DNA from 4 places in the Companilactobacillus ginsenosidimutans genome. Region 2 is predicted to be linked to each of the others. Evidence: riboswitches for the same ligand, from Rfam matches in the RefSeq annotation. Region 2 holds a riboswitch; each other region holds the start of a gene.
The links. A riboswitch is a leader RNA that binds a small molecule or an ion and turns the genes downstream of it on or off. The one in region 2 is predicted to bind thiamine pyrophosphate.
Positions count from the first base shown of each region.

Region 1: linked by a shared signal. The riboswitch ahead of thiM (hydroxyethylthiazole kinase) and the one ahead of thiW (energy coupling factor transporter S component ThiW) in region 2 are both predicted to bind thiamine pyrophosphate.
Region 3: linked by a shared signal. The riboswitch ahead of tenA (thiaminase II) and the one ahead of thiW (energy coupling factor transporter S component ThiW) in region 2 are both predicted to bind thiamine pyrophosphate.
Region 4: linked by a shared signal. The riboswitch ahead of thiT (energy-coupled thiamine transporter ThiT) and the one ahead of thiW (energy coupling factor transporter S component ThiW) in region 2 are both predicted to bind thiamine pyrophosphate.

Region 1 is NZ_CP012034.1:1,175,868-1,181,706, forward strand. It holds gene ABM34_RS06205 (hypothetical protein) at 1-1,184, opposite strand, end outside; gene thiE (thiamine phosphate synthase) at 1,251-1,892, opposite strand; gene thiD (bifunctional hydroxymethylpyrimidine kinase/phosphomethylpyrimidine kinase) at 1,882-2,709, opposite strand; gene thiM (hydroxyethylthiazole kinase) at 2,702-3,502, opposite strand; TPP riboswitch at 3,574-3,673, opposite strand; gene brxL (protease Lon-related BREX system protein BrxL) at 3,727-5,787, opposite strand; gene pglZ (BREX-1 system phosphatase PglZ type A) at 5,802-5,839, opposite strand, start outside.
Region 2 is NZ_CP012034.1:1,660,292-1,666,130, reverse strand. It holds gene ABM34_RS08525 (DarT ssDNA thymidine ADP-ribosyltransferase family protein) at 1-568, shown strand, start outside; gene thiE (thiamine phosphate synthase) at 629-1,246, opposite strand; gene thiM (hydroxyethylthiazole kinase) at 1,239-2,081, opposite strand; gene thiW (energy coupling factor transporter S component ThiW) at 2,059-2,598, opposite strand; TPP riboswitch at 2,702-2,791, opposite strand; gene ABM34_RS08505 (ABC transporter ATP-binding protein) at 3,203-4,132, opposite strand; gene ABM34_RS08500 (ABC transporter ATP-binding protein) at 4,132-5,181, opposite strand; gene ABM34_RS08495 (ABC transporter permease) at 5,193-5,839, opposite strand, start outside.
Region 3 is NZ_CP012034.1:2,079,395-2,085,233, reverse strand. It holds gene ABM34_RS10445 (glycoside hydrolase family 13 protein) at 1-1,541, shown strand, start outside; gene tenA (thiaminase II) at 1,573-2,250, opposite strand; TPP riboswitch at 2,288-2,389, opposite strand; TPP riboswitch at 2,537-2,626, shown strand; gene ABM34_RS10430 (ECF transporter S component) at 2,737-3,327, shown strand; gene ABM34_RS10425 (ABC transporter ATP-binding protein) at 3,336-4,772, shown strand; gene ABM34_RS10420 (energy-coupling factor transporter transmembrane component T family protein) at 4,756-5,412, shown strand; gene aroD (type I 3-dehydroquinate dehydratase) at 5,516-5,839, opposite strand, start outside.
Region 4 is NZ_CP012034.1:316,012-321,850, forward strand. It holds gene ABM34_RS01785 (septum site-determining protein MinC) at 1-356, shown strand, start outside; gene minD (septum site-determining protein MinD) at 359-1,159, shown strand; TPP riboswitch at 1,189-1,289, shown strand; gene thiT (energy-coupled thiamine transporter ThiT) at 1,336-1,908, shown strand; gene ABM34_RS13030 (DUF4044 domain-containing protein) at 1,961-2,080, opposite strand; gene mraZ (division/cell wall cluster transcriptional repressor MraZ) at 2,316-2,747, shown strand; gene rsmH (16S rRNA (cytosine(1402)-N(4))-methyltransferase RsmH) at 2,737-3,687, shown strand; gene ftsL (cell division protein FtsL) at 3,703-4,068, shown strand; gene ABM34_RS01815 (penicillin-binding transpeptidase domain-containing protein) at 4,065-5,839, shown strand, end outside.

The DNA of each region.
Region 1 (5,839 bases), 480 kb from region 2:
ACTTTGACGTTCATCGCAAAACTCAAAATATAAATGACACTCATATAGATTAGTTGCTGAGAAATATTTCCAACACTAGAAAGCTGATATTTGATTAAAAATGCCCTCTCGCCATTTAAGTTAGGATGCGTATACAAAGAATCATTCAAAATCACATTATCAGCACCTATAAAGATTGCGCACAGTAACAGTCCGAAGAAGTATGTTGGATCCCACATTGTGAAGATAATTCCAATAATTAACACTGGATATCTCCACTCTGTGAACTTTTTCAACAACGTTGGACCAAGCTCAAATCCTACCATGTAAATTACAAATATAATCATAGTTGAATTGAATTTGAATCGTAACGTACTATCAAAAATCGAATAAAGCAGGACGAAGTTCATTACTACACCGCGAGTTAATGCTGCTAAGCTCAGTGGAAAAATTTTTCGGTGAATATCTAATTGAAAATAAATTAAGGTTGCCAAAACAATCACAGCTAACAAACAAATAAGTAAATCCATCACACTAGAGGTATTTGTTAGCCTTGTGTAGCGGATTGAGAACATTAAAATTACGAGTACTACTAGGAATATTAGTGCCAATACTAATTTTGAAGGATTGTGGATACTAATCTTATAGTCACTGTTTGAATAAAAATCAATTTGGCGTTTCATATAAATCCCACCAAACCAGCTAAAGACGAAGACAATTGCCAAAAATCCAAACGCTAAATTCAAAATTTGCATCTTATCTGAAAGATATCCGATTGCAACTAGAATAATCATGGCAACTAATGCGGCCATCCAATGATTTATAGTTATCTTAAAATTCTCATCTAGTTTTCCACGTGACCTCATCGTTAAAAAATATGGCCAGATCCAACTTGATGAAAGTCCTAGGAGTATTCCACCGAGAATTCCAAAAAATGGATTGCCCGCAAACAACATTGATAATGAACCAATAATCCCCGTGACGTTCGAGACGTTTAACATTGTTGCTGCGGTCCAATTTATATAGACAGTTAGCAACATGCCAATACATCTGAATGTATATAGCATTAAAAAAGGCAACGCATAAACTGGATTCCCACTATTTTGGGTATATAACATTAGACAAAAGAAATATGGAATGACCACCCCTGCATTTGCCAACAAATTTAATACGCCAACAGAAAAAGTTTCGAAATTTTGTCGCATAACTATAACCTCACAGTTCGTTACCCTGATTATACGCAAAAAGACGCATGTGTTTATCCATACGTCTTATTTGAATACATCTAAAACATTTTTTACACTTCGATTTATATCATCAGTCTGTGTGACTAAAGTAATGAATGCCGCACCAACAGCTCCATTATTCTTTAACGATTGTAAGTTGGTGTTGTCAATACCACCGATTGCTACGATTGGCACATCACTAATATTCACCATATCTTCCATCAGTTCTAGTCCCATCGGAGCCACTGCATCAGGCTTCGAATTTGTGGAAAATATTGGTCCAGCGCCGATGTAATCGACACGATCTATTTCGTTAGCAATTTCGGTTTGCTCAATGGTCTGACAAGATAGTCCAATCATCATATCCGGATTGGCATCCCGAACCACTTTCGTAATTCGCTCATCTTTTTGTCCAACGTGAACCCCGTCAGCATTTAACTTGTTTGCCAAATCGACATCGTCATCAACAATAAAGGAAATTTGTGCGTTATTACAAATATCACGAAGTATCACACCTAGTTGATAACGCTGCTCATCATTTAGCTTGGATTCACCTTTATCACGATATTGAAAGGCGGTAATTCCGGCAGCGATTGCTTCATTCAATATAGCTGGTAAATCTCGGTCACCAATATCTTGAGTTCCACACACAAAATAAGCTTGAAGCATTTCTGATTTAAATTTCATCGAAGGCACCCTCGGCATTATATGCCCAGTGGTTTAGTGGACCGTGACCATGACCAACTTGAATGGTATTTTTAATTGCTGCCTCAACAAAATCTTTTCCATATAAAATGGCAGATTTCATATCATCGCCTAATGCCAGTCTTGAAACTATCGCAGACGAAATTGTATCGCCCGTTCCGTGGGTTCTGATTGTGTGAACTCTCTTGCTGCTCATCTTGAAACTCTCACCATTTTCCAAAAGCACAACATCACGAACCATTTCTGAATCGCCATGGCCACCTTTGATCAAAACATTTTTGGCTCCCAAATCTTGAATCTTCTTGGCGGCAACGAGCATCCCACTTTGACTTTCAATCTTACTGCCAATCAAACGCTCAGCCTCGGGCATATTTGGTGTAACTAATGTGGCAAGCTTGATCAATTTATTTTTGATAGCATCAATACCTTCATCAGAAAGTAATTGTGAGCCACCTTTAGCAATCATAACTGGATCCAATACGAATGGACCAAAGTCATATTTCTTCAAATTGTCATAAACGACTTCAACATGTTCAGCATCAGCCAACATTCCGGTCTTACAGGCCTTGATTTTGAAATCATCGTTTAATGAAGCAAACTGTTCCGAAATCAATTTTGGAGAAATTGCCTGAAAATTCTGAACACCAATTGTATTTTGCGCCGTCACAGCGACAACCACTGCAGTCGAAAAGACACCACATTCCTGCATTGTCTTCATGTCAGCCATAATACCAGCACCGCCACCACTGTCAGTTCCAGCGATGGTCAATGCTTGTGGAAAGCTATTTACATCATTCATCATATTTCCCCCATCTCTTTATATCTTCAGTATTAATCGTATAAAGTTGATCAAGTAAACGTGTTGAAAAGGCAGCAGGTCCAATATTTGGTGTTTCTGTCATTACTAGTTCTCCAGCTAATCCAAAAATAAGACATGCCATCTTGGCACCTTCAAAATAGTTACCATCAGAAACAGCTGCGAATACTGCGATAATAGATGAAAGCATATCGCCAGTACCCACTCTTGTTGTAAAAATCTTATTTCCGTTAAACGTGTGTGAAATTAGGTCTCTAGTGGCAATTGTGTCAGTGACACCAGTTACGACTGTTACGCAATCAAACTTTTTCGAACAGGCTTTGGCAATTTCATCGACGGACTTAGTTTGCCCCTCATCGATTGAATCAATACCTTTGGCGGACCATGAAACTCCAACTAAACTGGCAATCTCACCAGCATTACCACGAATAATCGTTGGCTTGGCTACTTTGAATAAGTCCTCAACGAATGCCAATCGTTCTGGTACTGCTCCGATTCCGACTGGATCAAGTACAACTGGCTTGTTGAAATCTAATGCTAGTTTCAACAGATCTTTGCTAAGCTCATTTTGACGTTCGTCGAGCGTCCCGATGTTGATGCAGACGCCACTTGCCATCTGGGCAAGGGTCTTCAACTCTGCATCGTAATTTGTCATTAATGGAGACGCTCCAATGGCGCTAATTCCATTGGCGACATCACTTTGAGTAACTGAATTCGCAATATTTAAAATCATCGGATTGTCAGTTCTAACTTTTTGCAATAAATCGAGTTTCATCGTAAATTCCTCCAAAAGTACAAAAAAAGCCACGGTTCTAATCGTAGGATTAAGAATCGTGGCATAAGTTTGCCCAGATTATCGCACTTTCCTACGCAAGCATTAACTCACAGGTTCAAAGGGATCGGCATAGCCGTCTCAGTCTCTCTCGAAACACCCCTAGTGCTAAAGTATGATTTAAGTTTATCATGAAATTATTTAAAAATATAATATTTGGCGCAGATTTATTTTACACCCAATGCTTTGAATGCTGCATCTTCAATCGAATCATAAAAAATAACTGTAAATGCTCCCAATAATTCTGAAGGAACTGACCCTAAATCAGCAGCAGAAGTGTTAGGAATTAATATTTTCTTAGCACCTGAATCCAGTGCAACTTGCAAAGTATCTGCAAGATTATCAAGCTTCACCAGTGAACCACCAATTGTATGTTCGCCAAGAATAACCAAACTATCTAAAGTAGACTTACTCATTGAAATCGATACTAAGGCAATGTATGTAGCAAGTGACAATCTGCTGGTCATCTCACTATTATTCAGATTTACTGCATTTACCACATAATCATGAGTGGTTAAACTGATGCTTGAACTAACGGATTTTGAATTAGCTTTCAAATACTTGTATGCAGTATCCATGGCTTCCGATGCTTTATGATTTCCAGAGATCCCAGTTTTTTCAAATTTACCATTTCCGGCTATCATCTGAGTTTCAATTTTGAATAAACTCAATCGTTCATTTTTGTCATAGGTAACAGTATAAACTTGACCTGGTTTTTCTGTACCCTCGGGAATTAAACTATTGGATCCCTGCTCAGGCACTGAGACATAATGTTCCTCAAATGTTTCATTGTCGATGTACGAAAAATTAATGTCAAAAAATTCCATTCCACCAATTTTCTTTAATTGCTCTTTAACTCGCCGACGAAGTTCTAATGCAAACTCCAAAGCTTCTTGAACTTCGGGTTTGCCATATTCGCCATTTGGATATAGCAACTTCAACATGCCGGAGGTAGTCTTTCTAACAGCTATAGTGTCCCTCTGATTGAGTTGGCCACCCAACTTGAAGTATTTATCTATGGCATCGGAAAATGACTGCTTACGCAATTCTCGCATGATTTCAGCAAAGTAATCAGTTATTAATCCATATCCTTTTGTAAAGAATGATGGTTTGTATTTTGGAATTTCCCAACCAGGGATATAGGCATGAATCCTATCAAGAAATGCAGAATCAGTCGCCATAACCTCAGGAAATGGTTCAAACAAGTTAGAAGTTCGCATCACAACGTCAATGCTCTGATTAATATTACCGACAAAAACCATTGCTGCACTAGCTTGGATTTCATCCTTACCACGGGCAAATGATCCAGATGCCATGTAATCCTTCATGATTTGGACGCCATCTTTATCCTTGAAAGTGATACCAGCAACCTCATCAAAAGCGACGATATCCCACATTCCTACTAGTCCAACTTGTCTACGACCCATGTTGTAGAACAAATTTGCAACGGTCGTTTGTCCACCAGAAACTAAAATCGAATTTGGTGATAATTCTTTATAAACATGAGATTTACCAGTTCCACGGGGCCCAAGCTCAACCACATTATAATTATTTTCCACAAACGGTATTAACCTTGCCAAAAACAACCATTTTTCACGCTTTGAAAATTGTGTTGGTTCCATACCAATAGTACGTAAAATCAAATCCGTCCACTCATCCGTAGTGAACTCCGATCTAGCTTTATAAACTTCTGGCATATTTAAATCTGCGACTTGAATAGGTGTCAATGAGTCAACGACAAATGGAGATTCATTTTTATTATTCTCATCATAAGCATATCTCAAGCGAACAATGGACCAAATTCCTCCGCCAAGTAATCTTTCAAAGTCTTGAGGATATCTGCTGTCAACCGGCACTCCATCGATTCCTAGATTACTAAACAAGGCTTCATATCGATCAGCGTGTTCATTCAAATGAACAGTTAGTTTGTCGATTACAGTATATGAGCCAAGTTCACGAATTTTAGACTTAACTTTTTCAGCCTCATCAGGTCGAACATAATTATTTGCCAGAGTTTTCTTAACGTTCTCAACTCCACGCTCAATTTGTGCTTCATCAGTGCTGTTAGCATACATCCCCAACAAATATTCAAGGACATAAGTAGGGACATTTGCCCCTTCCTTAATCCGGTTGGTCAAATCTTTGCGAACAAATTTCCCTGGCAAGGTTTTTATCAATTTATCTAATAAAACATCATTTGTTGCTTCATTTGAATTTGAATCAGTCATAATTGTTCCTCTCGCTAAATGTCAAAACCAAATCCACCCGGAATCGTGATAT
Region 2 (5,839 bases):
TGATGATGTAATGACATCTGATATGACAAAAGAGGAAAGAAAAGAGCTAACTGATCAGAAACAAGCTGAAATAGTTGTTCCGGATCCACTAAAACTTAATACTCTAAGGTGGATTTATACAAGATCTGAAGCTGAGAAAGAAACCCTAATAAATTTGCTTCATAAGGAAAATATAACTAATTTAGATTCGAAAATACGTGTTGCATATACAAATACTTATTTTTCCAATAGAAATTATGTTAAAAAGGTTACTCTGAGTTCTAAGGGATATTCAATAGTTAATAATGTTGATGATAATCGTTATCAACCGTATCCTTTGGATTCCTGGGAGGATGTTAAATATGCAGTTAATCCAGATGATACTGATAATTATTTGAATGTACAACTTAAAATCTTCACAGATGGAAATGTGTACACTTGGCCTCAAAAAGGCAAGAAAGCCTTATTAAAGCAGCAAATGACGCGTAATTTTCAAAAGCCAATTGAATCATACACATTGCAAATGTTAATCGATAATCATATTGCATATGAAGGTAAATGCGATACAACCGATGATATGCCATATTAATTTAATGATTGATTAGTTGATATTAAAAGACCAATTCCAGTTTATTGTGGAATTGGTCTTTTACTTGTTAATCGTAGTTTTTAATTCAGATACCGTCTGAGAAACATTTTTAGATTTCATAATTTCACTAACAACAGCAACTCCAGCGATAGGAATATTGCTGAATGATCCAACATTTGAAGTATTGATTCCGCCAATGGCCACAACAGGGATGTCGACCGATTTTGTGATTTCATCCAGAGTCCTAATGTCAGTGTGTTTAGTAATAACCTTTGTCTCGGTGGGAAAGATAGCACCCGTTCCAAGATAATCGGCACCAAATTGCTCTGCATATTTTGCACGTTCAACTGTTTTAGCCGAAACACCGAGAATTTTGTCCGGTCCAAGTAATTTTCGTGATATATCAATCGGCATTTCATCGTCACCGATATGAACACCAGATGCTTCGACCGCTAAACAAATATCAATTCGATCATCGATGATTAACTGAACATGATATCTGTCAGTAATTTGTTTAACTTTGATAGCCAGATCAAATAGCCTTCTTGTTGTAACATCCTTCTCTCGCAATTGGACGATGGTAACACCAGAACGACAAGCTTCGTCGATTATTGAGAAAAATTTTTCATCAGAATAAGCGTATCTAGCTGTCACTAAATACAAACTCATATCAAGCATGTAGAGCACCTCGAATTGATTCATACCAGTATTCATTATTTATCAGTAAGGACAGTTGATTAAGTGTTTCTTGACGAAAATCAGCCAGGCCTTCAGTACTTTCTATGGCATTCTCAGCACAAATGTTCAAATAACTAATCGCGGCAACACCAGCAACTAATCCATCGTGCTCATGTTCAACTAACGCAGTCATTAATGCACCAACAATATCACCAGTGCCAGTAAATCTGTCTAGTTCGGGAACGCCATTTTTAAGCTCTAACCGGGAGTTTTTGGAAACAATCAAGTCGGTAGCTCCTGTGGCAATAAAGGTGGTCTCGGGATGATTTTGAGCTTTTTCAAACATTGCATTCATTAATTCATCGACAGAATTCGAAGATTGATCAGACGAAGCACTATCAACACCACGACCGTGACTTGATAATCCGCAAAAAGTTCGCATTTCGGAGATATTACCTTTGACAATTGTTGGTTTGAAATCCAATAGTTCCTTTGACAAATCAAAACGAATTTTAGAAATAACAATTCCAACCAAATCAATGACAAATGGAATTCTCATTGAAGACGCCATTTTGCCGGCTTCCAATAAAGCAATTTCTCGTTCAGGAGAAATGTGTCCTAGATTCAAAAACAGGCTATCGATTTGTTCAAAAAGTTCAGGAAATTCTCTGATATCAGCTACCATCACAGGTTTTGCATTAATATACAACAGAGCGTTAGCAACAGATTCAATTGTGATTTCATTAGTGATGCAGTGTACTAATGGACTATGACTAAGTGGAAACTTGCATTTAACAAGTTTAGATATCGAATCATTTTGGCTGTAATTTTCCATTCTTTATTACTCCTTGGAATAAAGATTGAGCTCGCAAAAAGGGACGAGTGTCCTTTAACTTGTACAAAACGATAAAGGCAATAATTGATCCAGAAATAGCTCCACCAAAGAATCTAGGAGTATATAAGAACCAATACATACCATTGCTATTACCAGTAAACCAAACCATAACCGGGAAAGAGGTGAGAGATCCAATTAAACCAGTCCCAATAATTTCGCCCAACATAGCACCCCAGATCTTATGAGTATAACGATAACCAAGACCAGCTAACAGTGCGCCAAAGAAAGCACCAGTCAAAGCGAGAGGTGGAATCCCCATCATAGTCATCCGAATAACAGCACAGACTAAAGCCATAACGGAAACATAAGATGGACCCATCAAAACAGCTCCAGTGACATTGATCACACTAGACATAGGAGCCATACCCTCAATTCGGAAAATAGGGGAAAGAACAACATCCAAAGCAATCATCATCGCTAGGATAGTAAGCTTTTGAGTCTTTGAAGAATTAACCATAAGTGAAACTCCTTAATATAATTTTGAATAGAAATAGACAGAGTTCCACAAACAAAAAAATGCCAGTCGCTAAAAAACGTAACGACAGGCACAAATCAACATAAAAAATCATTTCACATTTTCCTGCGCCGGTGTTAGCCGTATCAGGTTCAATGGGTATAATCTCAGCGTTTGTGCACCCCAAATGTTTCGTATTCAATTGTGATATCAGTATATCATGTTTAACGTATATCTCATGATAATTTATGAAATACAATAAATTGAATACAGTAATTATTAATAAGATTGTTAAATTAGGGAAATAAAAAAAGAAGTGAAATAAAAAAATAGCCACACTCCAACTGAATTAGTCGGAATGTGGCTATTGAACTGTGGTTAGGTTTAAGAACTGCTAATTTTAGAAGTTTGCTGTTGACTAGTTCGCAGGGTAGGTTCGCCGGTGGCTCAGCCGTGGCGTTGTTGTTGACGAGGCAAAGGCCTCGTTTACAACAAAGTCGAGTTTTGAGATTTTTCGGTTTGTGAAAAACCTCAAAATCGGCTCACAGCGTTCCAGCCACCGCCGAACCTACCCGGAGAACGGCAGTGAACCGCAATAACCTAAAATTTAGTTGTTCTTATACGATGCTGCAGTAGCATCGTCACAATACAACCAATGCCCAGGCAGAACCTCTTGGAAATGCTGAGCATCATTGAAATGCTTAGAATGATCAAAATCGATACGACGACGAGTCTTTTCGATCTCAGGATCAGGAACAGGAATAGCCGATAAAAGACTCTGAGTGTAAGCGTGAAGTGGATGGTTGTAAATCTCATCCGAGTCAGCCAACTCAACGATTTTGCCGCTGTACATAACAGCAATACGGTCACTAATATATTTAACCATCGACAAATCATGGGCGATAAACATATAAGTCAAACCGCGTTCCTTTTGGATATCTTGCATCAAGTTAACAACTTGAGCTTGGATAGACACATCAAGTGCTGAGATTGGTTCATCAGCGATGATGAACTCGGGATCAACAGCTAAAGCTCTGGCGATACCAATTCTTTGACGCTGACCACCAGAAAACTCATAAGGGTATCTAGTCATATGTTCAGGATTCAAATGAACCATGTCGAGTAACTCTTCAACTCTTTGTGTTCTCTCATCATCATTTTTAGCAATACCGTGAATGTCCAAACCTTCAGCGATAATGTCTTTAACTTTCATTCTAGGGTTCAAAGATGCGTAAGGGTCTTGGAAAATCATTTGCATGTCGCGGCGGAAATCTTTCATCTGGCTGCTGTGATTTTTGATCTTGCTAATATCTTTACCTTTGAACAAAATTTCTCCACTAGTTGGGTTGTACAAGCGGATAATACTACGTCCAGTTGTACTCTTACCAGAACCGGATTCACCAACTAGACCAAAGGTTTCGCCTTTATAAATATCAAAGGAGACGTCATCGACAGCTTTAACTTCATTAGGTTTACCGATGTTGAAATATTGTTTGAGGTTTCTAACTTGAACGATAGGTTCTCTTTCATCAGCCATTATTTAACGTCTCCTCCAATCATTGATTGATATTTTTCAAAACGCTTTTGGATTGATTCAGGTGGTGTAACTTTTGGTGCATCAGGGTGCAACAACCAAGTTGCAGCATAATGCGTTTTTGAAACTTTGAAGAATGGTGGTTGCTCTTCAGTGTCAATTTCCATGGCATAGGCATTTCTAGGTGCAAATGCGTCACCAACTGGTGGATGCAATAAGTTAGGTGGTGTTCCGGGAATTGAGTTCAAACGATTTTGTGTACTTGTGTCGAGGGTAGGCATTGAATCCAAAAGTCCCCAAGTATAGGGATGTTGTGGATCGTAGAAGACTTCGTCAACACTTCCGTATTCAACAAACTTACCAGCATACATAACTGCTACACGGTCAGCAATACCAGCCACAACACCAAGGTCATGGGTGATAAAGATGATGGATGTACCAATTTTTAATTGAAGCTCACGCAACAAGTCGATGATTTGAGCTTGAACAGTAACATCAAGCGCTGTGGTTGGTTCATCAGCAATTAAAATTTCTGGATAATCAACGATAGCGATTGCGATAACAATTCTCTGACGTTGACCACCTGAAAATTGGTGAGGGTAGTCTTTCATTCTAGCTTTAGGATTAGGAATACCAACTAATCTCAAAACTTCTTCGGCACGTTTCATTGCGTCGGCTTTTGACATTTCATTGTGAATCAAAAGTGGTTCTGCAACTTGCTTACCAATTGTCATTGTTGGATCTAGAGAAGTCATAGGGTCTTGGAATATCATCGAAATTTTATTTCCACGAAGGTTGTCCATTTCCTTTTCAGACTTTTTTAATAGGTCCTCGCCGTGATAGAGAATTTCTCCTTGGCTAATCTTGGCGTTTGAAGCTAATAATTGTAAAACTGAACGAACTGTAACTGATTTACCTGATCCGGACTCACCAACAATAGCAAGAGTCTCACCGTCATTTAGATGAAAATCAACGCCACGAATAGCTTTGACTGTACCGTTATAGGTTGAAAAGTCTACATGTAAGTTTTTTACGTCTAGTATTTTTTCCAAAACTATTCTCCTTAGTTAGATGATTGTGGATCAAAGGCATCACGAAGTCCGTCACCTAGAAGGTTAGTAGCAATCATGATGATTGATAAAATTATTGCGGGTGCCCACATTTGATATGGTAGGAATCTGAAGGCTTTTTGACCATCAGATAGCAAAGTACCAAGTGAGGCGTTTGGAGCGGGGATACCAATACCGATGAAACTTAGGAAAGCTTCGAAGAAAATGGCATTGGGAATAGTGAACATTGTTTGAATAATAATTGTTGAAGATAAGTTTGGAATCAAATGTTTTGTAGCAATCTTTGTGGATGATTCACCCAACGTTCTAGCTGCGAGAACATATTCTTGTTCTTTCAACTGGAACGTCTGAGCACGGATCAATCTGGCCATCGTGACCCATCCGGTCAAGGCAATCGCAATAACAATTGATGTTAGACCAGGTTTTAAAATGATCATCATTAAAATAACTACGATTAGGTTAGGGATTGAAGAAATGATTTCAACGATACGCTGAAGAATAATATCAGTCCTTCCACCTTTCCAACCGGAGATAATCCCGTATGGAATACCGATTATCAAGTCAACTAGAGTTGCTAGAACGGCAACGATAAGTGAAAGACGAGTTCCATAAATAATTCTTGAAAGTAGGTCACGACCTA
Region 3 (5,839 bases), 420 kb from region 2:
GTGCTGATGTAATTTGGCTTAATCCAATTTACAAATCACCTGACAAAGATAATGGCTACGATATTAGTGATTATCGCTCAATCCAAGATGTTTATGGCAGCATGGATGACTTCGACAAAATGCTTGATACCGCACATAAAGATGATTTAAAAATTGTTATGGATTTAGTTGTTAACCACACTTCTGACAAACACGAATGGTTTGAACAAAGCCGTCAGTCAAAAGATAATTCTTACTCAGATTATTATATTTGGCGTGATCCCGTTGATGGACATGCACCAAACAATTGGGGTTCTTACTTCTCAGGCCCAGCTTGGACTTACGAACCAAAACGTGGTCAATATTACCTCCACTTGTTTGCTCCAGGACAGCCTGATTTGAATTGGGAAAATCCTAAAGTCAGACAAGAAGTGTACAGCTTGATGAAATTCTGGCTTGATAAAGGTATTGACGGTTTCAGAATGGATGTTATCAACTTAATATCCAAGCCTGCTGGATTGCCTGATGCTCCCCAAGCTGCAGGTTCCTCCTATGGAAATGTTGAACCACTAGTATCTGACGGTCCACGTTTGAATGAATTTTTACATGAAATGAATGACGAAGTTCTTTCGAAATACGATATTATGACCGTTGGCGAAATGCCTGGTTCAACGCCTGAGGACGCTATTGAATACACCGGATTGAAGTCCAATGAATTGAACATGGTTTTCCAATTCGAACATGTTGATTTAGCAGCTAATCCTGACAAACGTTTGGGTAAGTGGAACGACCAGCCTATCAAATTGGTCGACCTGAAAAAAGCTTTATCCCGTTGGGAAACTGAGCTTGATGGTAAGGGCTGGAACAGTCTTTACTGGAATAATCACGACCAACCACGTGCTGTTTCTCGGTTTGCAACAGATAATCCAAAATATCGTGTTACAGCAGCCAAAATGCTTGGGACAACTCTTCACATGATGCAAGGAACACCTTACGTCTATGAAGGTGAAGAATTGGGCGAGACCAACGTTCACTACAAATCTCTCGACCAATATGAAGACATCGAAAGTATCAATGCTTACCATCAATTGGTCGAAAAAGATAAGGCTGTCGATGGTCCAACCATGCTGAAATATTTGGAAAATATGTCACGTGACAACGCCAGAACACCTATGCAATGGGACGATTCTGATAACGCTGGATTTACAACTGGAAGACCTTGGTTTGCACTGAATCCTAATTACAAGGAAATCAACGCCAAGAGCCAAGTTGACGATCCAGACTCAATTTATAATTACTATCGTCAGTTAATCAGCTTACGTCATAATAGTGATTTAATTACTTACGGAAATTATGAAGAAATCGATCCTGAGGACAATGAAGTATTTGCTTATCGTCGCCACTATGAAGGTAAAACTTTGTTAGTTATCAGTAACTTTACCGATAAATCAGTTGAACGAGACTATCAACAAGCAGACGGCAAACGTTTGATTGGTAACTATTCAGAGAATCAAGGTACGGCACTTAGACCATATGAAACTAATGTTTATTTATTTGACTAACTCAAAAAGGTATCCTATCGGATACCTTTTTTTATACAAATTTCCAATCACGTTGATAATAAGCTTGATCCCAAAAATGCCATTCGAGTTCACAGCTTTTCAGAAATCTATCTTCAACTTCTTTTAGTTTTTCATCACTATATTTACTTGCTTCCAAATCCAAAATATCAAACAACTGAACACTCAACATTTTATCTTCACTGTTAACACCAGCATAAAAATCAATCCACGATTTAAATGGATTGGATTCTGTCGAGGATCCCTGCTCAATCAAAGTTTCCCCAATAACTGAATATGTCCAAGGACATGGCAACATAGATGCAACAACGTCTATCAAGTCTCCTGTTCTTGCCGCATTATACATGTGCTCGTTGTATAGGTATGTCATTGGCGCTTGCTTATCATTCTGGACTGTCGAGTACTCAATACCTGCGACCTTACAAAAATCGATGTGTGGTTGGATTTCACTGTTCAAAGTAAATTCGATTTGATTAGTAAAAAGTTGAATTTGATCACGACTATTGGATTTCTGTATTGCTGCAGCATAAACTTTCATAAATGCATTTAGATAATTAAAATCTTGCCCAACATAAAAAGCCAACGCATCTTTTGAAACATCTCCCTGACCTATTCCTTCAACGAAAGGATGTTTCAATATTTGTTTCAAAATCGGCTGGCCTTTTTTAATTAGTCTTTCAGAAAATTCCATTTTATATTCCACCTTGCTTGATATTTCAAATATCAATCTGCAAGGATTATCACTTTCCTACGTTGGTTTTGACCAAATCAGGTTCAAAGGGATTGGCATTTACAATCTCAGCATTTTTAATGCACCCCTAGCGATTAATATTTGATTGGAGTAATCATATCATGTTTTCATATTTTATACTGAAAAATATTGATTTAACGATTATTCGTTTAATTGCTATAAATATAACTAGCTTTACACGTCATGAGCTACATGATAAGCTTGCAATTGTTATAACATTCTTCGAAAAATATATCTGGGGTGCCGCAAGGCTGAGATTAAACCCATTGAACCTGATCTAATTAATATTAGTGTAGGAAGATATTGGATAATTTAGGGGCCAACTATTTTTTGCACACGCAGATAAATGGTTGGTCTTTTTTCGCCTCGTGAATATATTCTTTCAAGGAGCTTTTAACAAAACTTTTTTGAGGGGACAGATTTACTATGAACAGACAAAGTTCAAGAACCAAATCTTCAATTTTTAATTACTCGTTGAGAGACGTTGCCTTTATCGCATTAACAGGTGTTTTCTGTGGTGCAATCTTTTTTGCAACTAGTCTTTCATACAACTTCCTATTGGCTGGGTTATCAGCAGTAGGGTTAGCACCCGTAGCTAATGACCTATTATTGGGATTATGGATGATTGCCGGTCCATTAGCAGCGATGTTAACTAGAAAAGTACTTGCCTGTACAATCGGTGAAATTCTAGGTAGTTTTGTCGAAATGATTTTAGGTGGTCAATGGGGAGCCGCAACCTTGATTTCTGGATTAATTCAAGGTGTAGGTAGTGGACTTGGATTCACAATGACCGGTTACAGAAGATTCGACAAATTTGGTTTACTCCTATCAGCAATCACAGGTACAGTTGTATCCTTCGGCTGGAGTTTGATCAGTGAAGGATACCTAAAATATAATTTTGGATTCTTAATTATTTTATTCATCGTTCGTTTCATCTCAATCGGATTCTTTGCCGGCATCTTGGTTTACTGGATCAACAAATTAGTTGAAAAATCAGGTATCTTGAACCGAGATTAGGTGACGGTATGGATAAACTAGCAATAAAAAATTTAACATTTAGATATAAGAATGACGAACCTGATATCATCAAGAATCTGGATTTCACTTTAAAAACTGGAACTTTCAACATTTTGTATGGGGCTTCAGGATGTGGTAAATCAACTTTAATGAAAATTATTGCTGGTTTATATCCAGAATATTCGGGACATTTGTCTAGTGGTGAAATGTTTCTGGATGGCAAAGATACTAGTGATTGGGATATTCAAAAAGTATCACGGCACGTAGCAATATTATTTCAAAATCCAATTGATCAATTCTCAATGACAACCGTCAAAAATGAATTTATTTTTACATTGGAAAACATTGGAATACCAAGCTCTGATATCGATAACATTATTGATAGTTCACTTAAAAGAGTTGGTATATCTGGTTTCAAAGAACGTAAAATCGATACATTATCTGGTGGAGAATTGCAAAAAGTTTCCATTGCCATCACATTAGCAATGGATGCTGATTTCATTATGCTGGATGAACCTTTTGCATCAATTGACATGAAATCTCGAGGGCAATTGCTTTCACTACTTAAAGACCTCCAAGTTAACGATGGTAAAACCATCTTAATTACTGATCATGATTTAAACGGTTACCAGGAATTGATAGATAATTTGTACCACTTTCAAGACGGAACACTTGAACATATTACTAATCAGAGCAATGTGTTCAGTCGTTACCAGTCAAACAGTTGTAAGCTTACTTTTGATCTCCCTATCGAAAAAAATGAAGGCAATATTATAAATATCCAAAACCTTCATTTACAAAACGGTTCAAAGACTTTACTCGCCGATACCTCCTTTTCGATTTTCAAAAATAAGATGATATTACTGACCGGTGAAAATGGTACTGGAAAATCTACCTTCTTCTCTGCACTTACCCGTCTACATGATTTTAAGGGCCAAATAAATTATCAAGATAAAAACATCTTGAAATACAATCAAAGAAAATTTGCGAGACAAATTGGTTTTGTTTTCCAAGATTCGCAGATGCAATATCTTAAACTAACAGTCCAAGAAGAGATTGATTTGAGTCTAAAATATACTGATTTCAAAGACTTTTGGACTTCAAAAGCGGTCGATAATTATTTACTAAAACTAAAATTAGATCAATTAAAAGATCATGTTGTTTATCAACTATCTGGTGGTCAAAAAAAGAAACTTCAAATCTTTGAGATGTTGATTTTGGGTACACCAGTATTATTATTGGATGAACCTCTGGCCGGATTAGATATAGATTCAGCCCTTGTTGTTATGACAATGATAAAAGAAATATCTGAAAGACAAAATCAAACCATTTTACTGATTAGTCATCAATTAAGTGGTTTAAATAATTTCTTCGACTATCATTTAGAACTACGCAATCAGACTCTTGAATATTCGGAGGTGGCTAACTTTGAATCCATCTCTTAAATTAGCATTAGTCTTAATCGCCAGTTTCGAACTTGCATTCATGCAAAGTTATTTAGCAAATATCATAATCGCGTTACTCGGTCTAATTTACCTGTTGATCAAGCGGATAAATCCTAAAAGATTATTATGGCTGTTAATTGTACCAATCATCCCCGTAATGGGAACTTGGTTTTCATTTTATTTGCATGGTTCAGGTGATTCACTTCACAGTGCTTGGCTTCTTTCAACCAGAATTTATGCCTATATCGCACTTGGAGGGGTTCTGACTTTCACAGTTACAGTTGATGATTTATTGGGTTCTCTGGAGCAAAATGCCCATATCCCTTCTAAATTTGTTTACGGAACATTGGGCGCATTTAACTTCGCACCACGTGTTGTTCAAACTGTTAAGCAGATGAAAATTGCGGCGATGATGCGAGGCGAAGTCTTGCACGTTTGGTCACCAGAAATATTTTTCAAATCAATTCTGGTTTCAATTAGATGGTCAGATAATTTAGCACAAGCAATGCAGTCACACGGATTCAGTGAGCTCACCCCAAGAACTCACTACAAAAAATATCCAATCCCCGCCTGGAATTGGATATTAGCAATAATTTTATTAATAGCATTACAACTCTTAGCTTTTAGCCGTTTGGAGTAAGTAGCCTGGATGGCTAAAATAGTCAGCAAGAGTTCACATTCCTTCCTAAAGAAATAGCGTCCTGTCATCCTCTGACAAGACGCTATTTTTACATAATCATTAATTAGTTTAACTTCAAGTCATCCAGTTCCTGACGCAAATTAGTTAACGGGATTTGACCAGGTGCTGAAGCAGCACCTACTGTTGCAAAGGTTACTGTAGAACCAAATACCTCACCTGATAATCTGGTAACTTTGCCTAAATCACCCATCGACATTGTAATGACCGGTGTGGAAAGCGTATTTTGAGCTTGATTAGTCGCACTCATTAATTTCAATACGTCATCAGTTGAATGTGGCATAACAGCGATCTTAGCGACATCTGCTCCCAACTTTTCCATTTGAACAAGTCGATCAACCATATCATCTTGTTCAGGTGTTTTATCGAA
Region 4 (5,839 bases), 1.2 Mb from region 2:
AAACTGGAATTATTCGAAGTGGGCAAAAAGTTGAGTATCAAGGGGATATCTTGTTCCTTGGTACCTTACATGATGGTTCTCAAATATCAACAGATGGATCAATTTATCTTTTGGGTGAAGTCCATGGTATTGTTCAAGCAGGTTATCCTGACAATACTAATGCTGCTATTATTGGAAACTTAAACGGTGGTGCCCAATATCGAATTGCTGATGTTGTTGAAATTGTTACTGAAGATAATGCTGATAAGTTTACTAATTATAAATTTGCACATATTGATGATCTTCATACGATTAGTGTGGAAGACTTAAAAGAATTTAAAGACGTAATTAATGAAACAAGAAAGAGGACCGAGTAGTTATGGGAATTTCTATTGTTGTGACATCCGGTAAGGGTGGAGTTGGAAAAACAACTACCACAGCTAATGTCAGTACAGAGTTAGCATCTATGGGGAAAAAAGTCTGTATGGTCGATTTAGATATAGGACTTCGTAACTTGGATGCAGTCCTTGGATTAACCAATAGAATAGTATATGACATTGTCGATGTTGCCCAAGAAAGAGTAGTTTTATCACAGGCTCTGGTTAGGGATCCAAGATTCGGAGATAATTTATATCTTCTGGCTGCATCACAATTTTCTGATAAATATGTTTTGGACAATGCAGCAGTAAGTACAATTATTGAATATTTAAAACAAAGATTCGATTTTGTCATGATTGATTGTCCAGCTGGAATTGAATATGGATTCAAAAATGCCGTTAATTCTGCTGATGCAGCTTTAGTTGTGACGAATCCCGAAATAGCATCGGTTAGTGATTCTGATCGTGTTGTTGGTATTTTGGAAAGTCTTGAGATGCCAATTACACCACATTTAATTATCAATAGAATTAGAAAGAACATGATCAACGAAGGTACTTCAATGAAAATTGAAGATATTGTTAATCATTTAGGAATTCCATTAATCGGAATTATAGTTGATGAAGATGAAGTTATCTCTTCTTCAAACGCTGGTGAAACCGTTGTTTCTGATCCTAATAGTGATGCCGGACGTGGTTATAAGAATATTGCTCGCCGTATGTTAGGTGAGAATGTTCCGTTAACATTATTCGACACACCTAAGAAACGCGGATTTATGAGCCGAATGTTTGGACGAAATAACTAGTTGTAGTTATAATGTCGTTAAAATTAAATAGTCAGCACGAGGGGAGCCATTTTGGCTGAGAGTGATTATTATCAGACCCTGAAAACCTGTTATGTTAATGCATGCGTAGGGATAGTGTTTAAACTTACAAATGTACGTAACTTCCTTGTGATGACAATTCCAAGGGAGTTTTTTTTATGGCACAAAATAAGGAATTAATCATATTAACTGAAGGTGCTATTGTAACTGCTGCTGCACAAGCGCTAGCATTTGTCCCGCATTCAGTTGGAATTTCATCTATCGAAGTAGTTTATGGATTAATACCAATGGCCATTTTTGCATTGCGTCGTGGATTAAAGGCGGGGTTAATGGCTGGACTGGTGTGGGGATTACTGGATATGTTATTGCGTGGGCTTAGCACGGGAAGTGTCATGAACCCACTGCAGGGGTTTATTGAGTATCCAATTGCATTTGGAGCAATTGGATTAATTGGACTGGGCAGTTACAAAGTCAAACAGACGATTTCTAATGGTAAAAATTCACTGGGGTGGATTTTGGCATTCAGTGCTTTAGGCTTTTCAGTAAAATATTTATTTCACTTCATAGCTGGTGGTATTTTTTGGGCGGCCTTTGCTCCAAAGGGAATGAATCCTTGGATATATTCATTAGTAATTAATGGTGGTAGTTTTATTGCCAATATGATAATGATGTTGGTCTTAGTAATTATTTTGCACAAAGTATTTAATCAATTAATTATGGTAAAGAAATAAACTTATAAAAAAGAGTCGCATCGAGAATTCTCGATGCGACTCTTTTTGTTATTTATTGTAGTAATCCTGGTACAATTCCAAGCACTACACCAAGAAGGGTAACAATAATCATCAACCAAACAACTCCTTGAATGATTTTAGATAAAGTACTCTTCGGCTTTTTATCGTTCAAAACTGACACCACCTAGTGTAATTATATTTGCAATATTACTTCACCTAGCGGTTTTATGCAACTTCCTTAAAATTTGGTAATATTCCCCCCACCAGTCACCACTTTTTATAATCAGTGATATAGAAGGCTTTTGAGCAATATATTGAAACATAATATGATTATTCTAAGTTCGTGTGGTTAATTGTGGTAAATTGTGGTAAATTAGAAAGTGTTAAAGATTTGAGGTGAGCTTTAGATGTTCATGGGTGAATTTCATCACACAATTGATGCAAAGGGAAGAATAATAGTTCCATCAAAATTCCGCCAAGAAATTGGTGAATCCTTTGTGGTCACACGTGGAATGGACGGATGTCTTTTTGGATATCCCATGGACCAATGGACAAAACTTGAAGCTCAACTCGACAAATTACCATTAACGAAAAAAGATGCTCGTGCCTTTACCAGATTCTTTTATTCGGCAGCTACTGAAGTGGAATTCGATAAGCAAGGACGTATCAATTTATCGGCTCCACTGATCAAGTTTTCTAAATTAGAAAAGAATTGTGTGATCGTGGGAGTATCTGATCGAATCGAAATTTGGGACGAAGAGAATTGGAATAAATTCAATCAAGAGGCAGAAGAGAACTTTGAAGATATTTCGGAGAAGATGACAGACTTTGACTTCTAATGAATTTACACACAAAACAGTTCTCTTAAAAGAGACAATTGACATGCTTGCGCCAAAGGACAACGGAACGTACGTTGATGCAACCTTTGGACGCGGTGGACACACTAAAGAATTATTGAGTCGTGTGCACAATAGTACCGTATATGCTTTTGATCGTGATGAGAGTGCAATTGAAACTGGTGAGGAAATCGAAAATGATCCAAAAATCATTGGAGATAATAAATTGGTTTTAATTCGAGACAATTTCGAGAACATGCAAGAACGTTTGAACGAATTAAATGTTTTTGAAGTAACAGGGATTGTTTATGATCTTGGAGTTTCTTCACCACAGTTTGATGATGCAGTTCGTGGATTTAGCTATAAAAAAGAAGCTAGATTAGATATGAGAATGGATCAACGTCAAGAACTCGATGCAGAGAAAATTGTCAATGATTGGCCATATAATGACTTAGTGAGAATTTTCTTTAAGTATGGTGATGAAAAATTTTCAAAACAAATTGCAAGGTCGATAGAACGCACTCGTGACGACCATCGGATAACTTCTACACTGGAATTGGCGGACATCGTAAAGAACTCAATCCCAGCTGCGAGAAGGCGTACAGGCGGTCATCCCGCTAAGAGAATTTTCCAAGCTATACGTATAGCAGTCAATGACGAGCTTGGCTCACTTGAGAAATCTTTAACAGAAGCGATTGATTTGATAGAAACTAGGGGTAGAATAAGTGTTATCACGTTCCAATCCCTAGAGGATCGCATAGTTAAACATACTTTTAAGGAAGAATCAGAGGTAGATGTTCCAAGAGGCCTTCCTGTAATTCCAAAAGATATTCAACCGACTCTCAAGCTGATCACTCGAAAGCCCATTACACCAAATGATCAAGAACTAGAAGAAAATAATAGAGCACATAGTGCGAAGTTACGTGTTGTAGAAAAGATTTAATATGGAGTGTAGGAAATGTTAGAAAGTACAGCCAGAAACTTACAAAGCTATGAAACAGTTGAAACTGAACCACAAGTCAAATCACAAGAGATTGCCGTTACACACAAAGTGGCTATTTCAAAGACAGAATCACTTTTATTGATCGGTCTAGGAATTTTAACTTTATGTTTAATGACAGCTTTGGTTACAATGAAAGTTTCAATGACTTCTGCACAAAACAGTTTAGACACTGTTACAACACAAATATCCAATACAACCACCAGTAACGTTAACTTACAACAAGAGGTTTCAGAATTAACAAGTTATGACAGATTATCAAGCTTTGCAAAAAAGCATAACTTGAAGATGAGTAATGAAAATGTAAGGAACGTTGCGAAATGAAAAACTTTTTAAAACTTCTTCACAATAAGGCACGAAACAATCACTTTGCAGTAGGTATCGTAATAGTGGTGTTGACTGCCTTTTGTTTTATCATTTTTACCTCTAGATTCGTTTCAATTGCTACAAGCAAGCAATTTGATGGAGTTAATCTAGCGGACAAGACACGACAAAAATATCAACATGTTGACCAAGTTAATGCAAGACGTGGGGACATACTCGATACTAACGGCGACATGATTGCCGGTAACTCGAGTATTTTTGACGTGTACGCGGTTTTATCTACCAAGGCTAAAACTAGTAAGGGTAAACCAGATTATGTTCAAGACAAAGTTAAAACAGCCTTTGAGCTATCGAAATATTTACCTCTATCAAAGAAACAAATATTAGATTATTTGAATCCTACCAATAAAAAACAATATCAAGTCGAATTTGGTCCAGAAGGTAGAAATCTTTCAATTGAAATTAAAAATAAGATTGCTGCACTTCACCTTCAGGGGATTAAGTTTAATGAGTATCCATCTCGTGCTTACCCTAATGGGGTATTTGCTACAAACCAAGTTGGTATTACACAACAAAACAATATTAATGATCCGAACACAAATATTAGTGGATTAATGGGAATTGAACGCTCGTATAATAAAGTTTTATCTGGTACAGGCGGTAAAAAAATTACAAAAATTGATTCTCAAGGGAATGAATTACCTGGCTCGGAAGTTGTTGAAAAGCAAGCTGTCAATGGTTCAAACGTATATTTGACTCTCGACAGTAAGATTCAACAATATGTCGAAATATTGACTCAGAATGTTCAAAATAAGTATCAACCAAAGGACCTACAAGTACTTGTTATGGATTCAAAAACTGGTCAAATAAAGGCCGCTACACAGCGTCCTACGTTTAATCCTTCAACAGGTAAAGGTATGTCTGAGAGTTGGCGTGACACACTGGTGGCTGATCAATTTGAACCTGGTTCAGTAATGAAGATATTGACCATGTCCGCAGCAATCGATTCAGGAAATTATGATCCAAACTCATACTATCAATCAGGTACCGTTGAAGTTGGTGGTAGAACTATCAAGGATTGGAATGATGTTGGTTGGGGGTCAATTCCTCTATATGAAGCATTTCCAAGATCTTCTAACGTCGGTATGGTACACCTTGAACAAACTATGGGTGCCGATACTTGGATGAAATATATGAAGAAATTCAAGATTGGTGACAAAACAGGAATTGAATTACCAGATGAGATTGCTGGTGGAATTTCATATAAACATGCCAGTGATCAAGCGATGACTTCATTTGGGCAAAGTGTCAACGTTAACGATTTTCAAATGCTACAAGCATTTTCTGCTGTTGCAAATAATGGGAAAATGGTAAAACCTCAACTCGTTAAGAAAATAGTTGATCCAAACACCGGAAAGACTACTCAAAAATTTAAGACTGATGTTGTAGGACATCCTATTTCTGCGGATACTGCTACTCAAGTTCGTAATGCTATGAGACAAGTAATCACAGCAGACTATGGTACAGGTGCTGCTTACAAGATTCCTGGAATTTCCGTAGGTGTAAAAACAGGTACAGCGCAAGTTGCATCACCAGCAGGTGGATATTTGACTGGTGCAAGTAACTATATTTTCTCGGTGGCTGGTATGGTTCCATACAAGAATCCTAGATATATCGTTTATATCACAATGAAACAGCCTCAGATCATGTCTACCGCAGCTGAAAAAATGATTGCTGAAATATTTAATCCACTCGTCAAGCGATTGATGAC